DNA from 4 places in the Tistrella bauzanensis genome. Region 1 is predicted to be linked to each of the others. Evidence: riboswitches for the same ligand, from Rfam matches in the RefSeq annotation. Region 1 holds a riboswitch; each other region holds the start of a gene.
The links. A riboswitch is a leader RNA that binds a small molecule or an ion and turns the genes downstream of it on or off. The one in region 1 is predicted to bind cobalamin.

Region 1 (5,201 bases):
GCCCAGCCATAGAACGCCACATAGCCATGAGGTGGCGGCAGGGCCGGATCGTGATAGCTCTCCACCGGATCGATGTTGTAGCCACGCGCCGGCTGCACCGCCACCGCCACCCGCCCGAAGACATGCACAGGCAGGCGGAAGGCGCCATCGGCCACGAAGGGATCATCGGCCGGATCGCCCCAGCGGCCGCTGATCCGCGCCGCCGCCCCGGCCGGCATCGCCGCCAGACAGGTGCGATAGGCATCGAGGCTCCAGGCGATACCGGCCATCTGATCACCGCCATCCGTCGCCGCCGAGGTGCGCCGTCGGGTCAGGTCGTTGGTGGGGCCTGCCAGCAACCGGGCCATCAATGCGGCGCCATCGGTCGGCGCGTCGCCGGTGTCATAGCCGGCGGCCGTCAGCGCACCCAGAATCCGGGCAACGCTTTCCGGCGTGTCCAGGCCGACGCCATTGCCGATCCGGCCATCACGGTTGGGATAATTCGCCACCACCAGCAGCACCCGCCGGCGCGCGGGCGGTGTCAGGCCCAGCCGCACCCAGGCGGCGGCCAGCGCCGCCACGAAGTCCACCCGGTCGGGCTTCGGCGCCTGAACCAGGATCGGGCATTCGGTCGCGGCATCCCAGCAGGCCTCGGCCTTGAAGGCAACCGCGCGTGTCAGCACCCGGCCGTCGATCTCGGGCAGGCTGACATGCATGGCGAGGTCGGCGGGGCCAAGCCCGCGATGCCCGCCCGCCCAGGCGGCCTCGCTCGCCCCCGACAGCACCACCTGCAACACCGGCCGGTCGAGCCCGTCGAAGGGCGTGCGGGCCGGCGCGCCCGCCCCGGTCGCCGATCCCAGCGCGAAGGCTGTGGTGTTCAGCACGATGGCGGCCCCGGCCCGGTCGAGCGCCGCGCGCACGAAGGCCGCCGCCGCCGGATCCTTCAGGCTCTGGGCATGGATGGCCAGTGGTGTCAGCCCCTGCGCCGACAGGGCCGCCGCCAGCGAATCCACCGCCGCCGTCTGGCCGCCAAGGGCCAGCGCGCGATAGAACACGATACCGGCGACCGGCCGGCCGGTCGCCACCGCCGCGTCGATCCGCTCGATATCGGCGCCGCTCAAGCCATGCAGAGGTTGGTCAGGGGCGCTGTCGGCGGTGCTGCCATCGCCCGCCTCGGCCAGGGCCGGATGCAGGCCGGCCGGCGGCAGCGGCACCGGCGCCGGGCCCGGTTCGGCGCGCCGCCCCAGCAGATGCTGGGCATGGAGCAGCAGCCCGCAGGCATTGCCGACGCCATTGCCCGAGAAATAGGCCAGCACCCGCCGCCGCTCCGCCGGCGACACCGTCGACAGCCCGTCGAGCGAGGCATCGGGCTTGTCGTCGCCGGGGATCACCACCAGGGCGATCGGCCGGGCGCGGGCGATCTGGGTCAGCCGCTCCAGCCCATAGGGCCAATAGGCGGTGCCGCCAAGCAGGCGCACGATCACCAGCCGGGCATGGGCCAGCGTCCGGTCCACCCACAGATCCACCGACATCGGGTGCTTCAGGCGCTGAAGATTGACCAGCCGCAGCCCGGGTGCGGCATCGCCCAGCCGGTCCCGCGCTGCCGACAGGCAGGCAAGTTCTGTGTCGGCGGCGGTGACCACCACCATTTCGGCCGGGCTCTGGCGCAGGTCGATGGCTTCGTCGCCATCGTCGATCCGGCCGGGTTCGGCTGCCAGCAGATGCATCGGGGGCCGCCCCGCCCGGCCCTAGGCCGCGGTCCGTCCGCCGAGTGCGGCAGCAACCGCCCCGGCATCCAGCCCCTGCGCGCCGATCACCACCAGCCGCGACCGCCGGGCCTCGCCGGCACCCCAGGGCCGGTCGAAATGCTGCTGAAGCCGTGGCCCCACGCCCTGGACCACCAGCCGCATCGGCTTGTTTGTGACTGAAACGAAACCCTTTACCCGATAGATCGGATGATCGGCCACCGCCGCCGCGATCCGCCGGCTGATGTCATCAGGACTCATGCCGTCCGGAAGCTCGACCACGAAGCTCGCAAAGGCGTCATGGCCGTGCTCTTCCTCGCTGGTGCCGTCGTGATGGCTGGGTCGCGACGCGATGTCATCCTCGGCCGCGGCGCCGATCCCCAGCAGCACGGCGGGGTCGACCCTGCCCTCTGCCGCCTCGATCACCCGGGTCGCCGGCCGCAATTCGGGCGCGATCGCCGCATGGGCACGGGCCAGACCGGCCGCATCCAGCAGATCGGTCTTGGTCACGATCACCATATCGGCGCAGGCCAGTTGATCCTCGAACAGCTCGTCGACCTCGGCCTCATGGTCGAGCGAGGTATCGGCGGCGCGCTGACGATCCAGCGCCTCCGGGTCATTGGCAACCCGGCCTTCGGCGAGCGCCGCGCCATCGACCACCGCGATCACGCCATCGACCGTCGCCAGGGTCTTCACCGACGGCCAGGCGAAGGCCTGTACCAGCGGCTTAGGCAACGCCAGCCCGCTGGTTTCGATGATGATGTGATCGGGGCGCGGCTCGCGGGCCAGCAGCGCTTCCATGGTCGGCAGGAAGTCATCGGCGACCGTGCAGCAGATGCAGCCATTGGCCAGTTCGATCACGTTTTCATCAGGGCACGTGTCTATTCCGCAACCCTTCAGCAGATCGCCATCGATGCCGACATCGCCAAATTCGTTCACGATCAGCGCCAGACGCCGACCGCCGGCATTCTCGATCAGATGCCGGATCAGCGTGGTCTTTCCCGCGCCGAGAAAGCCGGTGACGATCGTCGCAGGTATTTTCGACCGGGTGCTCATGCGCGCCTCGCGTTGGTTCAATCGGGTCGGGGCAACGGTAGAGGCGTGTGGGGGCCGCCGTCAATCCGCTGTCTTCAGACCGCATGGCGAACCGGCCGACGCCATTCCGGTCTCGTCGACGCCGTGAAAACGCGTTGCAGACGCAGGTCCGGCAGTCTAGCATCAGCGCTGCACAGGTGCCGTCGAGTGGCCCGATCAGGGTTACTCGCGGAGAATTGGGAAGTCGGCACGCGATCCCGGATCACCCGATCCGGCATGGCGGAAGCCGACGCTGCCCCCGCAACGGTAGGACACGCGGCAAGCCCGTCGCAGCCACTGGGTTTTACCCCGCCAGCATCGGCCGGGCACCTGGGAAGGCACGGGCCCGGAGGATCAGGACCATGACATGGTTCTGCACGCCTCCCGCAGTCGAGCCCGGAAACCAGCCTGCGACACGACCGGCAAGCCGCGGAGGGCGGTGCGCGCTGATCCAGGGCCGCGCATGCGGCTGTTCCGGACCCGCCGGACAGCCCGCCCCATATGCCGCCCCCCGGACATCGCCGCACCCACCTCCGCTGTCAGCCATTGACCCATGGACCGCCGATCCGTTTCGGCGGAGGCGACTGGTGACGGTGCAGAGATGGCGATTTATATAGATACATCAAACCGTTATCGGCCATTCGCAGATCGCGGCCGCGATGCAGGCTGACCACACGACGTCAGCCTCGCCGACGCCAGCCTCACCGACGATTGCCCGGATCGACCACGACGCGGTCATCCTGCTGGTGCGACGCGGCCAGGGCAGCCCGCGCCGGCTGGAAACCCTGCGCGCGGCGGTGGCCGCCCGGCTGCGGGACATCTCAGGCTTTGACGGGCCGGTGGTGCTGGCCTTCACCGAACTGGCGGTACCAGCCGTCTCGGGCGCGCTTGGCGACCTGGCCGGCGGCGGCCATCGCACGGTGCTGCTGGTCGATCTGGTGGTGCCGGCCGAGATGAGCCTGCGTGGCTGGCTGCCGGGTGCCCTGCATGATTGGGCACAGCGCCATGCCATCACCCTCGACATCAGCTTCAGCGCCCCGGTGGAGGGCGACCCGCTTTTCATCGACGCGATCGCCGCGCGCATCGCCGCCAGCGACCACGACAACATCCGCAACAGCCCCGCCATCGACACCAGGCCGTCATGGAACGACCCGCCGGATCATGCCCATCACATCTTTGCCTGTGACGGGCCACGCTGTGCCCATCGCGGTTCGGGGCCGGTCTGGACGGCGTTGCTGGCGGCGCTGGAAGCGGCGGGTCTGCGCGCAAAAGCCACCGACCGGGTGATGATGACCCGCAGCCGCTGCCTGTTCCCCTGCAATCGCGGGCCGGTTCTGACCCTGCATCCCGGCGGATACTGGTGTGCGGTGCCCGATGCCGCCGCCGCCGCCCGCATCGTGGACGAGCATCTGAAACAGGGCCGGCCGGTCGGCGATCTGCTGTTCCGTGCCGCCACGTGACCGGTGGTCGCAGGCCGGCCCCGCCGCTTGTCATCCCGTCGGGGTGAGCCCATAAGATGTATATGCAATGCATTGAATGATGAGGCTCTGCGATGTCGCTGCACCCCGAGGGCGGCCCCGAACGGCGGGCCGCGCTGACCGTCCGGATCATCGAGGAAACCGGCCTGACCGAAACGGTCATCGCCCGGGTCGTCGACAGTTTCTATGACCGGATCCGCGTCGATCCGGTGCTCGGCCCGATTTTCGCGGCCCACATCGCCGACGAGCGCTGGCCGGCGCATCTGGCGCAGATGCGCCGGTTCTGGTCATCGGTGGCGCTGATGACCGGCGATTATCATGGCCGGCCGATGCCGGCGCATCTGCCGCTGCCGATCAGCGGTGCCGATTTCGATCATTGGCTGGCACTGTTTCGCGACACCGTCACCGCCATCTGCACCGAGGCCGGCGCCGCCCTGCTGATCGACCGGGCCGGCCGCATCGCCGCCAGCCTGGAGATGGGCATCGCCGTCGGCCGAGGCCAGATGCTGCGCCGGGGGGAACGGCTGTCGCCGGCGGCCGCCGCCGAGCCGGTATCCTGAGTCACGGTCAACGGCGCCACCACCGTCAACGGCCGACGACTGTCACCCCGCCCGACATCACCGCGCGGGTGGTCGCGCGTGCCAGCATCTCGTGCGGGAAGCCCGGATCGATCGCGCTCACCTCTGCCAGTTGCCGGCGCTGAGCGTCATCGAGCCTGACCGCCAGCGCCCCCAGATTTTCATCGAGCTGCTGAACCGTCCGCGCGCCGATGATCGGGGCGGCCACCGCGCCGTTCAACATCGTCCAGGCCAGCGCCACCTGCGACGCCGTGGCGCCACAGGCTGCCGCCACGGCCCTCACGACATCCGCGATCGCCAGCGACCGCGCGGTCAACGCGCCGTTCGCCCTGGCGAAATCGCGGCGG
Region 2 (5,201 bases), on a different contig from region 1:
CACGCCCGGCGCGGCCGCGGCGCTGTTCGGCCTCAGCGCGCGACACCCGCAGCGTCTCAAGCCGGCTCATGCCGCTTGCCGGGTCGAAGCGCGGCCGCCGGGTGTAGCCACCATCGATCACCACCCGCACGCCGTCGATGGTCAGGCTGGTTTCGGCGATCGCGGTCGCCAGCACCACCTTGCGCCGGCCGGGCACCGACGGGCGGATCGCCAGATCCTGAGCCTCGGCGGTCAACTCGCCGGCAAGCGGCATGATATCGACGCCGGGGCCACCCGCCCCGGCCAGCAGATCGGCCGTGCGCGCGATCTCCCCCGTGCCGGGCAGAAACGCCAGGATGTCGCCGGTCTCGGCCGCCAGCATGCGGCGGACCGCACCGGCCATGGCAGGGGCAAGCTCGCGCGGTTCGGGCCGGCGGTCGTCGTTCACCACCACCACCGGAAACATCCGGCCATCGGCGCGCAGCCGGGTCGCGTCCCCGATCAGGGACGCGACCCGGCCGGCGTCGAGCGTCGCCGACATGGCGATGATCCGCAGATCCGGCCGCAGTGCCTGTTTGACCTCGATCGCGAGCGCAAGCCCCAGATCGCCGTCCAGGCTGCGTTCATGGATCTCGTCGAAGATCACCGCGGCCACACCGTCGAGTTCGGGATCGCCCTGGATGCGGCGGGTGAAGATGCCCTCGGTCACCACCTCGATCCGGGTGGCGGCGCTCACCCGGGCATCCAGACGCACCCGATAGCCCACGGTCTGGCCCAACGGCTCGCCCAGCATCGCGGCCATGCGGGCGGCCGAGGCCCGCGCGGCCAGACGCCGGGGTTCCAGCATCAGAATGCGGCCGCCGGCAGCCCAAGGGGCATCCAGCAGCATCAGCGGCACGGCCGTGGTCTTGCCGGCGCCGGGCGGGGCCTCGATGACGAGGTCACGTCCGGCCGCGAGTTCCGACCGGATGGCGGGCGCGAGCCCGGCCACCGGCAATGCCGCGATCGCATGGGCGATCCGCGCCGGCAGGGGCGCATCGGTATCAGGCGCCGTCACTGTATGGTCAGTCTTCCAGGAAGAAATCGATGGTGCTCACCACCCGCACCGTCTTGGTGATCTGGCGGCTTTCCGGCATGTTCGGAATATCGGTCGCCGGCAGGATCTGGAACAGCCCCTGCGAGGCATTGCGGATCGCGCCCACCCGGCTGCCGCTGTCGGTGGCGAACTGGGCGGCGCCGTCACGCGCATTGGCGGTGGCCTCGGCGATCATCTCGGGTTTCAGGTCGTTCAGTTTGGTGAAGACGAAAGACGGGCCGCTGCCAAAGGCGCCCATCTCGTTCGACAACACCACCCCCGCCTCGACCAGTGCCCCCACCTTCTGCGACGCGGCCTCGACCTTGTCGACCTCGGTGGTGCGCACGGCCACCGTCTGCGCCACGATATAGCGCACCTCGACCGGGCCGGAGCGATAGAGCTGCGCATTCTGGTCGGTGACGTCCAGGCTCAACATCTCGATGTTCTCGGCCGGCAGGCCGGCATCGGTAAAAAAGCTGGTGACAGATTCGGTTGCGCCGCGCAGTTCACGCAGAACCTCAGTCAGATCATTGCCCGACGCCACATAGCGCAGCGACCACACCGCCAGATCGGCCTTGACCTCGCGTTCGGACAGGCCCTTGACCGAAACGGTGCGATTGCCCAGCCGCGCCTCGACCACGCCCTGGCCCACCAGCCAGCCGCCGGCGGCGATGCCGACCGCGATCACGGCGGCACCGGCCAGACCCAGAATGTCCATACGCATGCGGCAGCTCTCCTCACCACGTGGGAACCAGACGGGCCATGGCCATGTTTGGACCTGTGCGGTCGCCGTCGTTACCTCTGACGCGGAGCCTGCGCCGGGTGCCGGTCGCCGTCAAGCACCGCTGCGACATGCGGACGACACAGGTTGTTGCCCGATGCAATCGCTGTGGCCGCAACTGCGCTTATCTTTCATGCCAGGACATCATAGCGACACAACTTGAGACATGCCTCAATATTCACTGGCAAAATGCCTCATGATTATGCCACAGCCTTTGCCATTCACAATCATAATGGAAGATCTTAAGTCTTAGGGGAAGGCAAGAGAGCTTGCCGGATCGCTGAACACAGGAGACCCCCCATGCTGAAGTCCATGCGCAGCACCACCTCGGCTCTCGCGATCATTCTTGGCCTTGGTGCCGTTCCGCTTGCCGCAGGCAGCGCGCTGGCCCAGGCGACAACCCCCGGTGCCGGCACCACCACCGAGGCGCCGGCGGGCGGTTCAGCCGACACGATGAACCAGGCCCCGGCCGCCGGCGCACCCGCCGCCACCACCCCGCCCGCGGGCGCCGAGGATACCGCCGAGGCGCCGCCGGAGCCGCAGCCGGCCAACACACTGCTGTCGAGTGACGCTGTCGTCCGCACGCCGGATGGCGAGGAAGTCGCCACGCTTCGCGGTCTGATCTTCGATCCCAATGGCCAGATCACCCACGCCGTTCTGGGATATGGCGGCCTGCTGGGCTTCGGCACCAAGGAAGTGATGGTGCCCTGGGATCAGCTGACCGCGGAACCGGGCGAACAGGTTCTTGTCGCCTCGATGACGCCGGAACAGCTTGAGCAGATGCCGGCCTTCAAATCGGCAGAAGCGGTCAAGAGCGACGCCGAGGCCGGTGCCGCCCAGCCGATGACCACCACCGCCCCGGCCCCCGCCGGCTGATACTCCGTCTCCAGCCTGAACGACCCGCGTTTCCCTGGAATACCCACTCTCTCTCTCCCTGAGACTTGCTCTCTCCCTGAGACTTGGGCCCTGAAGGCCTGGCGTCGCATCCCGATGGTGCGACGCCATTTTTTTGGCCGCTGCCGGTGCTGCGTTCCACCGGCCGATGGATGGCCCTTGTCGGCGGTGGATGCTGTGTCTATGGTGCGCGGCGACGGTTTCGCGCACAGGTTCTGTCTGTGAGCGGATGAAGAGGGAATGCGGTGCGGCGGGGCCAGCCCCCGCCAATGCCGCGGCTGTACCCGCAACTGTAGGCGGAGAGCACCACCCGATCATGCCACTGGTGACCATGGGTTGCCGGGAAGGCCGGGCGGCGCATGGACCCGCGAGCCAGGAGACCTGCCGTCAGCCACCCGCGTATCGAGGCGACCACCGGACGGGTCTGACCGGTGGAGCGGCGGCATCTTTTGTCTGCAAAGAGCCGCCAGCCGCGTCGATGCGCTTTGGCCATCGTCATTGCGGGACCGCTCGATGCACACCTCCAGGCGCTATCGTCCTATCCATGTCACCGCCCGGCCCTCGACCGCAGCCCGGCCCTCAACCGCAGTCTGGCCCTCGACCGCAGCCCGGCTCGTCGCCGGCGGCGCGCTTGCCATTCTTCAGGGCCAGCTTGCCATCGCACCGGCCCGGGCCGACGAGCCCTTGTCGCCGCTTGTGGTCAGCGCCACCCGGACGGCCGTGGATCCGGATCGCATCGGCAGCGCCGTGACCGTCATCGAGGGCGACAGCTTGCGGCAGGCGGGCACGGTGTTCGTGGTCGATGCCCTGCGCCGGGCGCCGGGGGTGAGCTTCAGCCGCACCGGCGGCCCCGGCTCCGCCACCAATCTCAGGCTGCGCGGCACCGATGACAGCCAGACCAAGATCCTGATCGACGGCGTCGAGGTGAACGATCCCGCCAGCGCCAGTGGCGGCTTCGATCTGGGCCGGCTGCTCGCCGACGATGTCGACCGTATCGAGGTGCTGCGCGGTCCGCAAAGCGCCCTTTATGGCGCGGATGCCATTGGTGGCGTGGTCAATATCATCACCCGTCGCGGCCTGAGGGATGGCGGGCATGGGGTGGAGGGCGATGCCTCGGTCGAGGCCGGCGCCTATCGCAGCCAGCGGGTCAGCACCGCCCTGCGCGCGGCCGGTGCCGGCTGGGACGCGGCGATATCCGCGGTCGATTTCCGGACCGAGGGCTTTTCGCGGCTGGAAGGCGGCCGAGAGGATGACGGGTTCACCGGCACCCAGATCGGCCTGTCCGGGGGCGTGACGCTCAGCGACGTGCTGGCGCTGGAAGCCACGGGCACGGCAGCGCGGACCAGCGCCGATTTCGACCCGTCGAGCAACCCCGAAGCGCCGGGTACCAATGATGCCCTGAGCTATAGCGGGCGGCTGACCGCGATCGCCACCCTGGCCGATGGCCGGGTGGAGAACCGGACGACGCTGTCGGGCGCGCGGCTCGATCGGGAGTCGAACAACCCCCTGTCGCGTTTTCAGGCCCGCACCGAATTCGATGGCGTGCGCCAGGGTATCGAGACCCAGACCGATATCATGGTCGACGATCACGACGACATCCTGACACTCGGCCTTGGCACCGAGACCGAACGCGCCACCATCCGCGATGCCCGCGCATTGGGCGATCCGGTCACCACCACGCTGAAGGCCGATGCCACGACCACCGCGATCTTCGGCCAGTATCAGGCCGGCTTATGGGATCAGGTGTATCTGACCGCCGGCCTCAGGCGCGACGATCACGACGCCTTCGGCGCCAGCACCACCTGGCGGTTCACCGGCGCCTGGGTGATTCCAGGCACCGGCACCACCCTGCGCGGCAGCCTGGGCACCGGCACCAAGGCACCGTCGCTATACCAGCTTTATCACCCGACCTATGGCGACGCGTCGCTTGATGTCGAGAAGAGCCGCGGCTATGACCTTGGTATCGAACAAAGTTTCCTGGAAGAACGCCTGACCCTGGGCGCCACCTGGTTCCGCAACGATATCCGCAACATGCTGAGCTTCGACAGCGCCGCCAGCCGCTATCGCAACACCGCCCGCGCCCGCACCGAAGGCGTCGAGCTGTCGGCCAGGGCCACGCCGGCAGACCTGTTGTCGCTTCAGGCCGCTTATACCTATCTGGAGACGACCGACCTCGATACCGGCGGGCAGCTGCCGCGCCGGCCGCGCCACAGCCTGTTCGCCGCCGCCGATCTCTATCCATGGGATGGCAGCCGGATCGGCGCCGAGGTGACCCATGTCGGCGCACAGCAGAATTCCGCCAGCCGGCCCACCAGGATCCGTCGCTATACGGTGCTGGGGCTAAATGGCGACCAGCGGTTGACCGACAGCCTGACCGCCTTCGCGCGGCTCGACAATGTCTTCGACGTCGACTATCAGGAAGTGGATGGCTATGCCACCCCTGGTCGCAGCGTCTATCTGGGCCTGCGGGCC
Region 3 (5,201 bases), on a different contig from region 1:
CGGCGGTACGCGGTGCGCTCGGGCTCGCCTGAGCCACTGCCCTGCCCGACACCGCACTGATGGCCTGCACCGGATATCCGATGCGGGCCATCAGTCGTTTGTGGTCAGACCGATCTGATTGACGGTCAACAGAGCGAAGCTCAGCGACCGGCATCCTCACGCATGCCATTCACGAAACCGCTCAAGCCGAGCTGGCGCTTGCGGCGCAGGCGCTCCGCGCGCAGGATCGCCTCCAGATTGGCCAGGCTGCGATCGACATCATCGTTCACCAGCACATAATCGTATTCGGCGTAGTGGCTCATTTCATCAGCCGCCTTGGCCATCCGCCTGGCCACCACCTCGGCGCTGTCCTGGGCACGGGTGGTCAGCCGGCGTTCCAGTTCCACGATCGACGGCGGCAGGATGAAGACCGTCACCAGATCGTCGCGCGCCCGATCTGCCAGCTGCTGAGTGCCCTGCCAGTCGATATCGAACAGGACGTCACGGCCGGATGCCAATGTCGCCTCCACCGCCGCGCGCGGGGTGCCATAGCTGTTCTCGAACACGGTCGCATGTTCCAGCAGGGCATCGTCACCGACCATCCGCTGGAACGCCGCCTTGTCGATGAAGTGATAATCCACCCCATCCACTTCACCCGGCCGCTTCGCGCGCGTGGTCACCGATACCGACAATGCAATATCGTCATCACTGGCCAGCAACCGCCGCGACAGGGTGGTCTTGCCGGCGCCCGATGGCGATGACAGCACCAGCATCAGGCCACGGCGCCGGTCATGGGGAAGGCGGCGGCTGGTGGTGGCGGCATCACTCATGCCCACACCTGGGCCGGTCCGGCAGTCTGCATCACGTGTCTCGCTTCCATCATTCCAAAAGATCCTTTTATATGAAGGATCTTACTCAACATTCTGGATCTGTTCGCGCAACTGGTCGATCCGGGTCTTCAGCGCCAGCCCGATGCGGGTCAGCGTGGTGTCCGAGGATTTCGAGCACAGCGTATTGGCCTCGCGGTTGAACTCCTGGGCCAGAAAATCGAGCTGACGGCCGACCGGTTCGTCGTCGGCACACAGCGCCCGTGCCTGGGCGACATGGGCATCCAGCCGGTCCAGTTCCTCGCGGATATCGGCCTTGGCGGCGAGCACGGCCGCTTCCTGGATGATCCTGTCTTCCGACAGGCCGGCGCGGTCGTGCAGCAGGCTGTGGATCAGATCGTCCAGCCGGTTGCGGATCACCTCGGGCTGGGCGGCGGCGGTCGCCCGGGCATCGGCGATCAGGCCGCCGATCGCATCGATATGCTCGTCGATCAGCCGGGCGAGGGCGGCACCTTCCTGGGCGCGCGCCGCGACCAGCCGGTCGAAGGCCACGATCAGGCTGTCGGTCATCGCGTGCTCGCGGGTGGCGCGGGCGGCTTCGCTTTCCTCGTGCTCCACGGCCTGGATCAAGCCGGGCACGCGCAGCAGACCATCGATCCGCGGCGCCTTGGCCTTGGGAAAACGCCGCTGCAGATCGGCGATCACCTCGCCCAGCCCGTCGGCCACATCCGGGTCCAGGCGCAGCCGGGTGCCGCGGGCATGGACCACCATCGCAAGCTGCACGCTGACATGGCCGCGCCGCAGCCGGTCCTGGGCCACCCGGCGGATCACCGGCTCGAACTGATCGAAGCCGGCGGCAAGGCGGATGCGGAGATCCAGCGAGCGGCCATTGACGCTCTTGACCTCCCAACTCCAGCGGTAGCGCGCATCGCCGGCGTCGGCGCGGGCAAATCCCGTCATGCTGGCGAGCGCCATGGCCAATCTCCTGAGGATGAGCGATGATCGGCGGACTATACGAACCCCGCAAGCCCCCGCCAAGCAGCGATTGCCACAGATGTCCGACGCGACCCGCCCGCCACGCGACCACCTGTCGCCCCGCCACATCGCCATCACCGGTGCTTCCAGCGGGCTCGGCGCCGCACTGGTCCGGGCCTATGCCGCGCCGGGCGTCAGGCTGGCGCTGCACGGACGCGACGCGGCCCGCCTGGACAGTGTGGCCGCCGCCGCCCGCGCCAGCGGTGCCACGGTCGACACGGCCCTGTTCGACGTGACCGATGCCGGGGCCATGGCAGACTGGCTCACCCGCGCCGACACGACCTTTCCCCTGGATCTGGTCATCGCCAATGCCGGCATATCGGGAAACGAGGCGGCATCGGGCGGCACCGTTTCGGCCGATGTCACGCGCGCGATCTTCGCGGTCAATGTCGACGGCGTGGTCAATACCGTGTTGCCGGCCGCCAATCTGATGCTGGGCCGGGGACGCGGGGCGATTGCGATCATCTCAAGCCTGGCCGGTTATCGCGGCCAGCCCGGTGCCCCCGCCTATGCCGCATCAAAGGCCGCCGTCAAGGCCTGGGGCGAAGGTCTGCGACCGCGCCTCGCCAAGGGCGGCCTGCATGTGTCCGTCGTCTGCCCGGGCTTCGTGCGGACACCGATGACCGGGCGCAACCGCTTTCCGATGCCGTACCTGATGGAGGCCGATCGCGCCGCCGCCATCATCCGCCGGGGACTCTGTCGCAATCGCGCCCGGATCGCCTTTCCCTGGCAACTGGCCGCGGTGGTCTGGCTGCTGGCAGCCCTGCCGGCATCCTGGGCGGATGCGCTTCTGCGCCGGATGCCGGGCAAATAGTCGCCAGGACCGCCATGTCCGTGGCTGGCCGGCCCGCCATCGCGAAACGCCCTGACGCCCTGACGCCCTGCGATATGCTCTTGCCAGACGCACCCCGATTGCGCAACCATGGCGCCACTGATGGTGTCCGCGATCGACCTGGTCGGTCGGGGATGAAAAGGGAATGCGGTGCGCGATCACGGCCGAAGCCGGCGATCGCAATTCCGCGGCTGCCCCCGCAACTGTAAGCAGCGAGTGCCCCATCCTGACTGCCACTGGTCCATCGAGGCCGGGAAGGCGATGGCGGTGCGATGACCTGCGAGCCAGGAGACCTGCCGTCATTCGCGGTCACGGGCGAGCACGTCGGGCGGGGTGTACCGATGGGTTTTTGCAAGCGGTGGCGGCGTCAGGGCCCCCGGACACCCGTCTTCCTTCAGGCACGGTTCCAACAGGCACAAAGCCGCATACCATGCTGGCCTCGTTCGCAGTGACCGGTCGACGTTGCTGAACGAGGTCTATCGGTGCCTGATACCACTGCCCACGTCCGCCGCCCGGACTCCGTCCGCCGCCAGCCAGCCAACCGCCATGTCACCACGGCCGCCATTCTGACAGCCGCGCTCGCCGCCGGCCTGTCGTCCCCCATTGCACAGGCTGCCTCCGATGACGAGGTCACACCGCTCGGCCCGATCTCGGTGTCGGCCGCGCGCACGCCCACGCCGCTGGCCGCGATCGGCAGTGCGGTGACGGTCATCACCGGCGAGCAGCTCGACGCGCTTCAGATCCGCCATGTCGACGACGCCCTGCGGCTGGTGCCCGGCGTCGCGGTCAGCCGCACCGGCTCGGTCGGTGGCCTGTCGCAGATCCGCATCCGTGGATCGGAAGGCAATCAGACCCTGGTGCGGATCGACGGCATTGAGGTATCGGACCCGTCGGCCGGCTCGGAATTCGATTTCGCCCATCTGCTGGCCTATGAGGTGGAGCGGATCGAGGTTCTGCGCGGCCCCCAGAGCGCGCTGTACGGATCGGACGCCATGGGCGGGGTGATCGACATCACGACGAAGCGCGGCGCCGGCCCGCTGTCGGGCAGTCTGCGGACCGAGGCCGGCGGCTTCGAGACCCGCGAGGCGGCTGGCAGCCTGTCCTATGGCGACGAGATCTTCGACGGCATGGTCTCGGTGCAGAGCTTCCGCACCGACGGCATCTCGGTCGCCGACGAGCGGGCGGGCAATCCTGAGACCGACGGCTATCGCAACCGATCGGCCTTCGCGAAATTCGGCTGGCGGCCGACCGAGGATCTGGAATTCGCCCTGGTTGGCAGAACCCTGCGCTATCATGCTGAAGGTGATGGCTATTCCACCCTGCCCGTCGACGGCGACGAAGAGACCCGCGGCACCCAGAGCTTCGCACGCGCCGAGGCCCGCTATGCCATGGCCGATGGCCGGTGGCGCCACAAGCTCGGCCTGGCCCACACCGAACACGACCGCGACTATCGCGCGAACGGCTCGGTGTCGAGCACCTATCTGGGGCGACGCCTGAAGACCGATTATCAGACCGATTACAGTTTCGACACCACCACCGGCCTGCCCGCCAGCCACGATATCAGTCTGGCGGCGGAGTATGAGCGCGAGACCGTGCGCACCCACAGCGACTGGTCGTCGGTCGATCGGGCCTTCGATGCCACTGGCTATGCCGCCGAATACCGGCTGGGCTTGTTCAACAGCCTGTTCCTGTCGGTGGCCGGCCGGGTGGATCAGAACGAGTTGTTCGATGATGCCGCCACCTACCGGCTGACCGCGGCCTGGGTGATCGACGGCACCGGCACGCGGCTGCGCACATCCTATGGCACCGGGGTGAAGAACCCGACCCTGTTTGAATTGTTCGGCTATTCGGCCAGCTATCGGGGAAATCCAGACCTGAAGCCCGAACGGGCGCGCGGCTGGGATGCGGGCGTCGAGCAATCCTTCCTTGGCGGTCGCATCACCGCCGATCTCGGCTATTTCAGCCAGGATATCGACCGATTGATTCAAGGGTCTGGCAACACGTCGCTCAATCTGGATGGCACGTCGAAGATCGACGGCGTCGAGGCATCGCTGACCCTGCGGCCGACCGGCTGGATGGATCTCCGCCTCACCTACACCTATACCGATGGCGAGGACGCCAAGGGCGAGGAACTCATCCGCCGGGCGCCGCATGTCGCCAGCGCCGATATCGCCACCCGCTTTCTGGACGACCGCGCCCGCGCCGGCGTGTCGGTGGTCTATAACGGCGAGCAGAAGGACTGGGCCTATGACGCCAATTATGCCCGCAGCGTCGTCACCTTGGGCGCATATACGCTGGTCGGCCTGACCGCGGCCTATGACCTCACCGACAGGGCCGAGATCTTCGGCCGGGTCGACAATCTGTTCGACGAGCAGTATCAGGAGGTTCTGGGCTATGGTTCACGCGGGCGGGCAGCCTATGCCGGCCTGCGGATGCGGTTCTGAGCCATGATCCGGCGCAGCCCTGTGGCCGTGGCGGCGATGATCCTTGCGGCAATGATCCCGGCTGCGGCACCTGTCGGGGCGGCA
Region 4 (5,201 bases), on a different contig from region 1:
ATGAACAGCGGGTGATCGTTCACATCCCACAGATTGTCGATGCCGCCGAACAGGGTCAGGGCGTCAGTCACATACCAGTCGCCACGCAGGTTCATCAGCCAGCTCGACCCCTTGCGATGCACATACCGGCTGTCGGACTCGGCACCGGCCACCAGCGACTCCTCGGTCTCGTAATAGAGCGGGCCACGGAAGACAGCCGTCGTCGTCATCGACCAGATGCCGCGCGCGCCGAAGCTCACCCCCAGCGCCGCCTGGGTTTCATGCATCCGTTGCAGCCGCGTGCGATCGGGGCCGGTCAGCGCCGGATCGGCGCCCTCGTCGCGCATTTCGAAATTCCACACCCCTGATCCCTGAACGGCCAGCGCCCAGTCCTGCCAGCCAAGCCGGCGGGCAAGGTCATAGCGGGCCTGAAGTTCCAGCCCGCGGATGATGGCATCGCCGCCGGCATTGGCATAAGTCCGCTGATCGGTGCCGGTGGTCACCGTGGTGATGCGGTCGGTGATCGTGTTCTGGAACAGGGCCGCATCCACGAACAGCGGCCCGTCGGCATGGGCGGCGCCCAGCTCGAATTGCAGACTGCGTTCGGGATCGAGATCCGGATTGCCGAAGGTGCGGCCGCCACCGACGGCGGTGAAATCCGAGGCAAGCTCGGTGCCGGTGGGCGCGCGGAAGCCGGTCGCCACCCCGGCCCTCAGCGTCACGGTCGGCCACGCGGCCCAGGCGGCACCGACACTCCAGGTCACGTCATCCCAGCTTTCGGTGCGCTTCACCAGCAGCGGCTGGTTCGGGGTCACGCGGGTCGACACCCGGCCATAGCTCCAGCGCGCCCCGCCACGCAGGGTCAAGGCATCGTCGAACGCCCGGTGCACGGCCTCGCCATAGACGCCGAGGCTGTCGGTATCCTCGTTGATGTCATAGGGCGGCACCTGGGCGGTCGTCCCGCCGGTCACCGATTGCCGGACACGGTCACTGCGCAGTTTCGCGGTTTCGGCATCGATGCCGAAGATCAGATCGGTGTCGTCATCGACCGCCAGACGCGGCGCCAGCTTCAGGCCCATCACGTCAAGCTGCCGGCGGTTGTCGTCGGACGAGAAGCCGTCGGCGCCGCTGCGCTGACGTTCGGCCCCCCAATGAAAGCTGTCGACATCGCGCACCACATAGGCCTGCGCGGCAACACCGATCCCGGCACCGAATTCCCGGTCCCAGCCCAGATCGATCGAGGCATTGCGCCGGTCATCGGTGTTGTTGGTGTCCCATTGCGAGCCCCGGAAGCCGGCATCATAGACGCCGTCGGTGCGCAGCGTCAGGTCGATGCGCCCCAACCGCTCATTCTGGAAGCCGAAGGCGCCCAGCCCGCCGCCACGCCGCCAGCCGGTGTTGTCGAGCCGGCCTTCGGGCGTGTCGTAATCGTCCTGCACGCCGCCGCCCAGGCCGACATAATGATCGAAGCCGCCGCTGGCGCCGGCGGTGGCGGCATGGCCGCGGGCAAGGCCGAACGATCCGACGCGCGCGGTGATCTCGCTGCCGGCCTCTTCGGTCGCCCCCGACCGGGTGATCAGATTGACCACGCCGCCGATAGCCTGAGCGCCATAGATCACCGAGGCCGGGCCACGGATGATCTCGATCCGGTCCAGATCATCGGGCGACAGCTTCGACAGATTGGCGGTGCCGGCGCGGCGGCCGTTCATCAGCACGGTCACCTGACTGCGCCAGTCGCGGCCCTGGCCGTCGGTGGCACCGCCACGGATGTTGAACGAGGTCTGACCGGGGCTCCAGTCGCTGAAGAACCCGACCGCGTTCTCGGCCAGAAGATCGGTGACCGAGCGGGCAGACGAGCGCCGGATGGTGTCGGTGTCGATCACCTGCACCGTGCCCGAGGCCCGCGCCCGCGGCTCCGGCCGGCCCTGGGCGGTGATGACCATACGGTCGAGTTCCGTGGCAGCGACGTCATCGGCCAGCACCGGCGCCGGTGACACTATGGTGCAGAGGGCCACCAGCGCCGATGGCCCGCGTCGGCGCGTGAAAGAGCTGCGCATGATCATGATGTCCGGTTTCTTGGTCTTGTGGGAAGAGATGCGGGCGTGCCCCGATCAGCCGTGCCAGAGCAGGATGGCGCTCACCTTCGGCGCCTCGGCAATGACGCCGCCGTCATCGGCCGGCATCAGCGCCTGGTCGAGATGCCGGTCCAGGCGGTGCGCCAGATCATCTGAAACCGGCCCATGACGCCGTGCCAGCCGGTCGATCATGTGGTCGCGGGCCGCGGCATGATCGGCAAACCGGGCACGGAAACGCCAGTCGACCAGATGCACCAGATCTGGCGCATGGTCCGGCCCAAGCTCATCGAGACACAAGCTGTGGCCGGGCGTTGTATCGTCGCCATGCAGGTCATCGGGGAGGAAACCAGACAGGCACCAGCTCCGCGGCCCCGCCTGCGCCGGCACGACCCAGGCGAGATTGCGGCCACGACCACGGGTGCGGGCATGGAGCGCCTGCGCAGCACCGATCGGCCCCGGAATATTGGCGCAGAGCACCAGATCGGCCGGGTCGGCCATGGGGGCGGTATCGAGCGCCTGCCAGCCATCGGCGCGGACATCCAGGGTGAGATCGGTCCTGCCGGCCACCACCGCCGCCAGCCGGCCGCGCATATGGGCGTTGGGCTCCCATGCGGTCCAGTGTCCGCCCCGGGCGATCAGGCCAAGGCCAAGCACCCCCGATCCGGCGCCGACATCGATCAGCGACCGGACACGCCCACCCATGAGCGCGCGCAAGCACTCTCCCAGATTGCGGGCATAATCGGATCGGTCCAGGTGCTCGGCGAAGAATGCCGCGTCGGCATCGCCCCAGGGCGCGGGGATCGGAACAGCGGAGCCGGAAAGCGACGGCGACGGGTGGTCGCCGGCAGTGCCGGATCTTGCCGGCAGAGACGGTGCGGGCAGCATGATGCCTCACTATGCGTGGCACATCACCGCAGGCAGGACGGTCGGCGGAAACCAACCATCGCCACCGGTACTCCCCGACCGGCAGGCACGCGCGTGACCACGATAGACGGCAGGTCTCCTGGCTCACGGGTCTTCACCGGACCGTCGCCTTCCCGGCCGCATCATCCGATGCCGCGCCAGTGGCGAGTGGACGGCCGGCTCGCCGTCTACAGTTGCGGGGACAGCCGGGGCATGGCACAGGCGCTGGCTCAAGCCAGACACACACACGCACCCCATTCCCTTTTGATCCCCGAAGGGAACCGTCTGAGCCGAGACTACAGGCGCGATTCATGACCGGTCAAGCATCTCGGCATCCGGTTTATGTTATGTTATAACATAACGTCGATTGCAATGCGAAAACACCGCGACATGGCAGTTGCCGTTCAGCCGGTGACGGCAGCCGTCAGTTCGGCGCTGCCGACCAGCCGCACGCCGGCCGCCTGCATCTGCTGGCGTGCCCGATCGAGCGATCCGTCGGTGTCGATGGCCCGGCAGGCATCCTCGACCACCACCGCCTCGAAACCGGCGGTGCGGGCGTCGAGGGCGGTCCAGGCCACGCAGAAATCGGTGGCAAGCCCGCAGATGAACACGCGGGTGATGCCGCGGCTGCGCAGATAGCCGTCAAGCCCGGTCGGACTGGTGCGGTCGGCGGCAAGAAAGGCCGAATAGCTGTCGACCGCCGGGTCGTCGCCCTTGCGGATCACCAGCCGTGCCTGCGGCAGATCCAGCCCGTCATGCAGATCGGCGCCACGGCTGCCCTGCACGCAATGGTCGGGCCACAGCACCTGGGCGCCATAGTCCAGATCCACGGTCTGGAATGGTGCATGCCCCGCATGGCTGCTGGCGAAGGAGGTATGGCCCGCCGCATGCCAGTCCTGGGTCAGCACCACTTCGGCGAACAGCCGGCCCAGCCGGTTGACCAGCGGCACCACCGCGTCGCCATCGGCCACCGCCAACGCACCACCGGGCATGAAATCATATTGCAGGTCCACCACCAGCAGCGCGTCATGGGCGCCGATGGTGATCCGCCCGGCGGCGGCATCGACGGCGGCCCGGCGGCGATCGGGGCCGCGGGCGCGGCCGGGTGCCTTTGGCGGAACGATGCCGGCCGCCGCTGTGGCCCCTGCGGCATCGGCCCGGTCCAACGCCGCGCGCCGGCGCCGATAGGACGGGAAATCGGCCAGTTCGCCCTCGCGGGCGCCACGGATCATCAATCCGTGCAGGAAGCCGCGCATCGAGCGGACCTCCTGCCCGGTCAGATCGGCGCGCTGAAACATGGCCTGGACGTTGCGCAGCATCGTCGGCCGCATCTCAGGATTCCGGATCACGCCCGACCAGTCCAGGGCCTGCGCCAGATGATCGAAGAACGAGGCCACCTCCTTCTTCGACGCCCGGCCATAGCGGCCCATCTCCATCTGCACCGGCACGGTCTCGTCGCGGGTGGTGAACCATTCATACGAGAACAGCGCCACGGCCTGCGCCAGATTGAGCGAGGCGAAGGCCGGGTTCAGCGGCACGGTCAGGATCAGGTCGGCAAGGGCGATGTCTTCATTCTCAAGCCCGGTGCGCTCCGGTCCGAACAGGATACCGATCCGGCCGCCGGCCTCGGCATGGCCGCGCATCCGCGCCGCCGCCGCCGCCGGGGTCGCGACCGGCTTCACCATGTCGCGCGGGCGCGCGGTCGATGCCGCCAGGAAATCCAGATCGGCCACGGCCTCGGCCACGGTATCGAAGACCCGTGCCCGCTCAAGCACCGCGTCGGCGCCGGAGGCCAGCACGCCCGCGCGATCATTGGGCCAGGGACAGCGCGGCGCCACCAGCCGCAGATCGGTCAGGCCGAAATTCAGCATCGACCGGGCGGCCGAGCCGATATTGTCGCCGATCTGGGTGTTCACAAGGATCACAGCCGGCTGAACGCCGCCAAGCCCGTCGAGGCCACGGGTGGCAGCGGCCTTGGCCGGCCGCTGCTCGGACTGGTCGGTCATCGGTCGATCAGGCTCCCACATCCAGGGCCGCGGCGGCGTCGGCCGCCGCCGGCACCGATACGCCGGCCTGAAACAGCCGGTAGGTGATACCATCGGCCAGCGCCTCATAGGACGCATTGACCACATTGGCCGACACGCCCACCGTCGACCAGTGATGGCCAGTGGTATCGGCGCTTTCGATCACCACCCGGGTGACCGCGTCGGTGCCGGTGCCGTCGGGCGCCGACATGATCCGCAC

Region 2: another riboswitch for cobalamin. It lies ahead of IEW15_RS12910 (TonB-dependent receptor plug domain-containing protein); the one in region 1 lies ahead of IEW15_RS04500 ((2Fe-2S) ferredoxin domain-containing protein).
Region 3: another riboswitch for cobalamin. It lies ahead of IEW15_RS17170 (TonB-dependent receptor plug domain-containing protein); the one in region 1 lies ahead of IEW15_RS04500 ((2Fe-2S) ferredoxin domain-containing protein).
Region 4: another riboswitch for cobalamin. It lies ahead of IEW15_RS16235 (methyltransferase domain-containing protein); the one in region 1 lies ahead of IEW15_RS04500 ((2Fe-2S) ferredoxin domain-containing protein).

Annotation. Positions count from the first base shown of each region.
Region 1 covers NZ_BMDZ01000006.1:76,999-82,199, forward strand. Annotated here, with positions in the region: gene cobN (cobaltochelatase subunit CobN) at 1-1,706, opposite strand, end outside; gene cobW (cobalamin biosynthesis protein CobW) at 1,728-2,780, opposite strand; cobalamin riboswitch at 2,938-3,224, shown strand; gene IEW15_RS04500 ((2Fe-2S) ferredoxin domain-containing protein) at 3,458-4,258, shown strand; gene IEW15_RS04505 (group III truncated hemoglobin) at 4,351-4,836, shown strand; gene IEW15_RS04510 (aldo/keto reductase) at 4,862-5,201, opposite strand, start outside.
Region 2 covers NZ_BMDZ01000029.1:19,260-24,460, forward strand. Annotated here, with positions in the region: gene hrpB (ATP-dependent helicase HrpB) at 1-1,036, opposite strand, end outside; gene IEW15_RS12900 (SIMPL domain-containing protein) at 1,044-1,778, opposite strand; gene IEW15_RS12905 (PRC-barrel domain-containing protein) at 2,136-2,711, shown strand; cobalamin riboswitch at 2,910-3,132, shown strand; gene IEW15_RS12910 (TonB-dependent receptor plug domain-containing protein) at 3,243-5,201, shown strand, end outside.
Region 3 covers NZ_BMDZ01000045.1:29,532-34,732, reverse strand. Annotated here, with positions in the region: gene IEW15_RS17190 (calcium/sodium antiporter) at 1-32, shown strand, start outside; gene gmk (guanylate kinase) at 141-809, opposite strand; gene IEW15_RS17180 (YicC/YloC family endoribonuclease) at 891-1,781, opposite strand; gene IEW15_RS17175 (SDR family NAD(P)-dependent oxidoreductase) at 1,861-2,655, shown strand; cobalamin riboswitch at 2,760-2,988, shown strand; gene IEW15_RS17170 (TonB-dependent receptor plug domain-containing protein) at 3,156-5,117, shown strand; gene IEW15_RS17165 (ABC transporter substrate-binding protein) at 5,121-5,201, shown strand, end outside.
Region 4 covers NZ_BMDZ01000041.1:15,301-20,501, forward strand. Annotated here, with positions in the region: gene IEW15_RS16230 (TonB-dependent receptor) at 1-2,036, opposite strand, end outside; gene IEW15_RS16235 (methyltransferase domain-containing protein) at 2,091-2,939, opposite strand; cobalamin riboswitch at 3,031-3,258, opposite strand; gene pncA (bifunctional nicotinamidase/pyrazinamidase) at 3,362-3,949, opposite strand; partial or broken gene IEW15_RS26605 (RNA methyltransferase) at 4,208-5,089, opposite strand; gene cimA (citramalate synthase) at 4,971-5,201, opposite strand, start outside.